DNA from 2 places in the Mycobacteroides abscessus ATCC 19977 genome. Region 1 is predicted to be linked to the other one. Evidence: predicted binding sites of a transcription regulator. Region 1 holds the regulator's gene; the other holds the start of a gene.

Region 1 (3,380 bases):
TGCATTACTGCTCCTTCGCCGGTTCTGGACTCTATGTCGTTGGGCTGGGATGACTGACGCACCGCGCAGCGCGCCCAGACCGGTGTCGAGGATACCCGTGCTCCCGCACGCCCGAAGGTCACGTCCGTGTGCCGATCAGCCGACCGGGGAAACCAGCGTCTGACCGGCTTGCACTGTCGCCGAATCAAGTTCATTGAGTTCGCGGATCTTGGACACCACCGCCGAGCGTGGCGCCTCAGGCGCGACACGCGACGCGACGTCGGCCAGGGTCTCTCCGGGAGCGACCTGCACAACCGCAAGGCGGTCCGGCACGCCCGCTCCCCCGATGCCCGCGGCGCTGACCTGGCCGAGCATCAACAGCCACATCGTCGCCACCGCGGCCCCCACCGCGACAACGATGGTGGCCTTCAGGCTCACCGGGCGGCGACGATGTACGCGATGCGCTACCCCCGACACACGGATGCCGTTACCGCGGTAGGCAACCGGTCGGCCGGCAGGCCGCCGATAGGCGACGGTGCGCACCGGCAGCGCCCGGCGCTGAGTCAATGGGTACTCCGCACTGTACGCGCGTGCCGGCGGGGCGTACTCGCGCGGCGCACCCTCGCGAGCGTGAGAACTACGCGGCGGGGTGAGAACGTTTGTGCTCATCGGTATGCCCTTCCTGTCCTGTCGATCTGTCCTGTCGATCGGTTAACCCGTTCGCTCTTATGTTCGAATGTACTCGATCATGTGTTCGACGTCCGAACATGTGATCGATTTGTAGCATCCGACACCGACAAGTGCTGCTGACCTGCCCCGTTACCCTCCCGGGGCGACCCGGCGCCCCCTATTTGCGACACGCATCGAACACATGTTTGATATATGCCGTCGACAGGGCTAGATTCGGGCCCATGAGCGATACACCCAGCAAGGGACCCGCCACCGGTTCACTGACCGAGCGCCAGCGGACCATCCTGGAGGTCATCCGCGCATCGGTGAATGAGCGGGGCTATCCCCCGAGCATCCGCGAAATCGGAGACGCCGTCGGGCTCACCTCCACCTCGTCAGTCGCCCACCAACTACGCACCCTTGAACAGAAGGGCTTTCTGCGGCGTGATCCCAATCGTCCACGCGCCGTTGATGTTCGGGGAATCGATGACGCGGGCACTCCATCGGCGACCACCGACGTGATCGGCTCGGGCGACCTGCCGGAGCCGACATTCGTGCCTGTGCTCGGGCGCATTGCCGCCGGCGGTCCCATCCTCGCCGAGGAGGCCGTCGAAGATGTGTTCCCACTCCCCCGCGAGCTTGTCGGCGAGGGCTCGTTGTTCCTGCTCAAGGTGGTTGGCGAGTCGATGGTGGACGCCGCGATCTGCGACGGCGACTGGGTGGTGGTCCGCCAGCAGAACGTGGCCGACAACGGCGACATCGTGGCCGCGATGATCGACGGAGAAGCGACCGTCAAGACGTTCAAGCGGACATCGGGCCAGGTCTGGCTGATGCCGCACAATCCACTCTTCGAGCCGATTCCCGGCAACGACGCCGCCATTCTGGGCAAGGTCGTCACCGTTATCCGGAAGGTCTAGGCCTCCCCGGGCGCCGGCCCCGGCGCGCGGGAATCGCCGGCGGAGGTCAAGAACAGCTGAAAATGCGTGACGTCATGCCAGCTGCCCAGCTTGTATCCAATCCGCCGGTACAGCGCGACCTGCTCGAATCCCATTGTCCGGTGCAGCTTTTCACTCGCCGCATTGGGTGTGACGACAACCGCGAGCACGGTGCGATAACCCAGCTCCCGTAGCCGGCCGAGTAACGCTGTGTACAACTGGCGTCCGGTGCCGCGCTGCCTGCGCGCGCCGTCGACATAGACACTGACCTCACAGGCCCATTGGTAGGCAGTGCGCGACTTCCACGGCGCCGCATACGCGTAGCCGAGAATTTCCCCGCCATCCTCGGCGACGAGCCAGGCATGTCGGTGGGCCGCCGTCTGGATGCGTTCGGCAAGAACAGCATCCGACGGCGGCACCTCCTCAAACGAGATGGCCGTATCGGTCACATACGGCGCATAGATTGCCGCACACGCGGCCGCATCGGCGGCCGTCGCGTCACGAATGTGCATGGGCGACTAGAGCGAACGCCCGATGATCTCCTTCATGATCTCGGTAGTGCCGCCGTAGATCGTCTGGATACGGGAGTCCATGTATGCCCGGGCCACCGGGTACTCGCGCATGAAGCCGTACCCGCCGTGCAGCTGCAGGCAGCGGTCGATCAGGTGGACCTGCTTCTCGGTGCTGTACCACTTGGCCATCGCGGCCTGCTCGACACTCAGCTCTTCTTTGTTGAGCAACGAGATGAACTCGTCGACCATGACCCGGATGACCGTTGCGTCGGTGGCCAGCTCGGCGAGCAGGAAACGACTGTTCTGGAAGCTCTTGATGGGCTTGCCGAATGCCTTGCGCTCGGTCGTGTACGCAATGGTCTCTTCGAGCACCGACTCCATCGCGGCGGCCGCCATGACGGCGATCGACATACGCTCCTGCGGCAGGTTCTTCATCAGGTAGATGAAGCCCTGACCCTCTTCACCCAGCAGGTTGGCCGCAGGCACCCGGACGTCGGTGAAGGACAGTTCGGCGGTGTCCTGAGCATCCAGACCGACCTTGTCGAGCTTGCGGCCGCGTTCGAAGCCCTCCATGCCGCGCTCCACAACGATCAGCGAGAAACCCAGCGCGCCCTTTTCCGGATCGGTCTGTGCGACCACGATCACCAGGTCGGCGTTGATGCCGTTGGTGATGAAGGTCTTTGCGCCATTGAGAATGTAATGATCGCCGTCCTTGACGGCGCGGGTCTTGATGCCCTGCAGATCGCTTCCGGTGCCGGGCTCGGTCATGGCGATGGCCGAAATCAGCTCGCCGGAACAGAAGCCGGGGAACCAGCGGGCCTTCTGCTCGTCATTGGCCAGGTCCCGGAAGTACGGGCCGGCGACATCGTTATGCAGGCTGAATCCGACGCCGGTGTGGCGTCCCTTGGTCACCTCTTCGGTGATGATCGTGTTGTAGCGGAAATCGATAAGACCACCGCCACCGAACTCCTCGGGCATGTCGGTGCCCAGGAAGCCCTGTTTGCCGGCCTCGACCCACAGTGCACGGTCGACGATCTTGTTCTTCTCCCACTCCTCCTTGTACGGCTCAGCGTGCCGATCCAGGAAGGTCTTGAACGACTCGCGGAACAGTTCGTGCTCGGGTTCGAAAATGGTGCGTTTGAACTTAACGGCGCCGGCCATGATCACCTTCCGGTTTGGATTTACGTACTTGGCAGAATGTATACCAACCCACTGGTCGGTCGGTACTCGCCTGCCCGGTTTCGTCGGACAGAAAGCCTAGAGTCATTCAGGTGATCAGGCCCGC
Region 2 (3,380 bases), 670 kb from region 1:
CGGCCCGTCACGGGCCGGCGACAGGAACCGTTCGAACAGCAGACCATTGTCCACCGGGTCCACATTGGTGACCCCGAGCGCATAGCAGACCGCCGAGTTGGCGGCAGAACCACGGCCCTGACACAGGATATCGCTGCGGCGACAGAACTGCGTGATGTCATGCACCACCAGGAAATAGCCCGGAAAATTCAGCTGCGCAATGATTTCCAGCTCACGCTCGATTTGGGCATAGGCCTTCTGCGCACCCGCCCGGGGACCGTATCGGCGCGCGGCACCCTCAAGGGCCAGATGCCGCAACCAACTGTCCTCGGTGTGGCCGGACGGGACGTCGAACGGCGGCAACTGTGGGGCAATGAGCCGCAGATCGAAGGCGCACTCCTCCCCCAGCTCGGCGGCCGCCGTCACCACCTCCGGATAGTGAGAAAACAATCGCGCCATCTCATCACCGGAACGCAGATGAGCCCCGCCCACCGGATCCAACCAGCCCGCGGCGTCATCAAGGCTCTTACGCGCCCGCACCGCCGCCATCGCCATGGCCAGGCGCCCGCTCTCGGGCGTCGCGAAATGTGCTGCCGTGGTGGCGATAACGCCGACACCGAAGCCCCGGGCCAACGCGGCCAGCTCCGCGTTGCGTTCGTCTTCGCCCGGGTGACCGTGTCTGTTGAGCTCTATGCTGACGCGATCGGCACCGAATCGGTCCACCAGATTGGCCAGCGCCCTCTCCGCAGCAACAGGACCGCCGCCCGCGAGTGCCCGTCGCACGTGACCCTTACGGCACCCGGTCAGGATGTGCCAGTGCCCTCCGGCCGCCTCGGTGAGTGCATCAAGGTCATAGCGTGGCTTGCCCTTCCGGTCTTTGGGCGTTCCACCCGACAGATGCGCGCCGGCCATCTGCCGCGACAACCTCCGATACCCCTCCTGGCCACGAGCCAATACCAGCAGATGTACCGAATCCTCGGTATTGCCCTGCCCCCCAAGAGATAGTTCCGCCCCAAACACGGTGGGCAGTCCCAATTCCTTGGCGGCTTCCGCGAAACGCACGACCCCGTAGAAACCATCGTGGTCGGTGATGGCCAGCGCCTTGAGATCCAGGCGTGCGGCCTCCTGCACCATCTCCTCCGGCAGGCTGGCACCGTCGAGAAAACTGAATGCCGAATGCGCGTGCAACTCCGCGTACGGCACGACCGATCGCCCGCGTTCCCGCGGTGGCGGTTCGTAAGGCTGTCGCTTTCGGCTCCATGCCGGCCCATCCCCACCGTCACCCGGTGGGGCGTGCGGATTGAGGCGCCCGTCGAGCACGCGCTCCATCTCCGCCCAGGTTGGCGGACCTTGTGACCAGCCCACTCCGACAGAATATCGAACATTTGTTCGATTCTCACTATTGTCCAGCCCGGATCTCAGCAAGGTAACTAACTAGATACATAAAATGTATGCTGATGGAGCCAGAACACTCCCAATAGACCAAAAGCACCTCACCGAGAACCCGGAGAAGCTAATGCCACATCACGGTAACTACACCCCCGAAAAGGTCACCTTCCCCTCGCATGGCGTGGACATCGTCGGTGTTGTCCACCGCCCCCACGGCGACGGCCCCTTCCCCGCCGTCGTGCTGCTCGGCCCCTATTCCTTCGAGAAGGAGCAGGCACCGATCCATTACGCCACCCGGCTGGCCGACGAAGGATTCCTGGCTCTGGCGTTCGATCCGCGCACCGTGGGCGAAAGCGGGGGCACCCCGCGCCGCCTCGAGAACCCGAAGATGAAAAACGAAGACGCGGTGGCGGCCATCGACTACCTACTCACCCGTGAGGACGTCGACGCATCACGCATCTTCGGGGCGGGTGTCTGCCAAGGCGGGCCCGAGATGCTGGATATCGCCTCATACGACAACCGGATCAAGGCCGTCGCCTCGGTGACAGGTTACTACCGAGACCACGAAACCGACCTGTTCATGATCGCCGCCGGTGTCAGCGAAAACCCGTTTGACCCCGCCACCGCGCCGACCACCGCACAGCTCGAATCGCTGCTTGCCGCCCGCCTCGAACGTGCCCGCGATGCCAAGGCGCGATACGAGCAGACGGGCGAGGTCATCTACGCGCCCCTGGTTTCACCCGATCTCGGCGACCCCGTCGCCGGATCCGATGCGGGATTACCCGGTCCGCTGGTGTGGAGCTGGTACGGATCGTGGACGCTCAAGGGCTGGGAGAACCGCTACGCGATCATGAGCGACCTCGACCACTTCGATTACAGCACTGCGCCCGGAGTCGCCACGCTGGAAAAGCCCGCACTGGTCATCCACTCCGATACCTGCATGAACCCGGCGGCCGCCCGACGCCATTTCGAGTCGATCCCCACCACCGACAAGAAGCTCATCTGGGAGAACGGCACCAATCACTTCCAGTACTACGACCAGCCCGACATCGTCGACCGCACCGTCGGACATATCGCCGAGTGGTTCAACAGTCACCTGGCCTAACGGGGGCACACCGGTTGGGCAAGCGGGCAAAACCGCTGCCCAACCGGTGTGCTGACGAAATCAATGGCGGACTACCTCTACGCTCATAGGGTGCCGCCCGACGCCTCTGCCACCAAGAAGCGGCTGCTCGACGCCGCGTATGCGGAGTTCGCGGAGCATGGGCTCGCCGGTGCCCGCGTCGATCGGATCGGCGCGGCAGCAGAGGCCAACAAGCGGCTGCTGTACGTCTACTACACCAACAAGGAGACGTTGTTCGACATCGTCGTCGCCCACTCCATCCAGCAGATGTCCGAGGCCGTCCCCTTCACCCCCGAAGACCTGCCGGGCTATGCGGGCGCATTGTTCGACCACCTGATCAAGCATCCCGAGCATCTGCGGCTGGCCACCTGGGCCCAGCTGGAACGACCCGCCGCCGGCCCGGCGGAAACCTCGGCGTATGCGGCGAAAGTCGCGGCAATCGCCCAAACAGGATTATCTGCCGGGGATGTGGAACCGGCCGATATCTTGGCTCTCACGCTCGGGCTGACCACAGCATGGCTCGGGGCGTCGCCGGCCCTGCGTGGTCTCGCGGCTTCCGAGCCCTTCTCCCCTGAGCGCCTGGCAACGCACCGCACCGCACTCATCGCGGCGGTCGAGGCCCTCGTCAGCGCCGCAGCCCGATGACCACATCCGACTCAGCTTTCCTGGGTTCCGTCGCCGACAACCTGGCCGCGCTACCGGCCGTCGAAGCGGTGACATTGGGCGGCTCCCGCGCCCAGGGAACTCATCGTCCGGATAGTGATTGGGATCTGGCGATCTATTACCGTGGTGACTTCGATCCCGAGGATCTCCGCCAGATCGGTTGGGAGGGTGATGTCTCCGAGATCGGCGCATGGGGTGGCGGGGTTTTCAATGGTGGCGCATGGCT

What was found. The regulator LexA, encoded in region 1, represses DNA repair genes until DNA is damaged. The targets are predictions, from matches to a motif close to CGAACANNTGTTCG.
Region 2: the regulator LexA is predicted to act here: its motif matches at 1,358-1,371, upstream of MAB_RS18770 (error-prone DNA polymerase).

Annotation. Positions count from the first base shown of each region.
Region 1 covers NC_010397.1:3,088,893-3,092,272, forward strand. The annotation lists gene nrdR (transcriptional regulator NrdR) at 1-5, opposite strand, end outside; gene MAB_RS15405 (LysM peptidoglycan-binding domain-containing protein) at 136-648, opposite strand; gene lexA (transcriptional repressor LexA) at 891-1,565, shown strand; gene MAB_RS15415 (GNAT family N-acetyltransferase) at 1,562-2,095, opposite strand; gene MAB_RS15420 (acyl-CoA dehydrogenase family protein) at 2,102-3,256, opposite strand.
Region 2 covers NC_010397.1:3,757,864-3,761,243, forward strand. The annotation lists gene MAB_RS18770 (error-prone DNA polymerase) at 1-1,344, opposite strand, end outside; gene MAB_RS18775 (alpha/beta hydrolase) at 1,496-2,473, shown strand; gene MAB_RS18780 (TetR/AcrR family transcriptional regulator) at 2,537-3,136, shown strand; gene MAB_RS18785 (nucleotidyltransferase domain-containing protein) at 3,133-3,380, shown strand, end outside.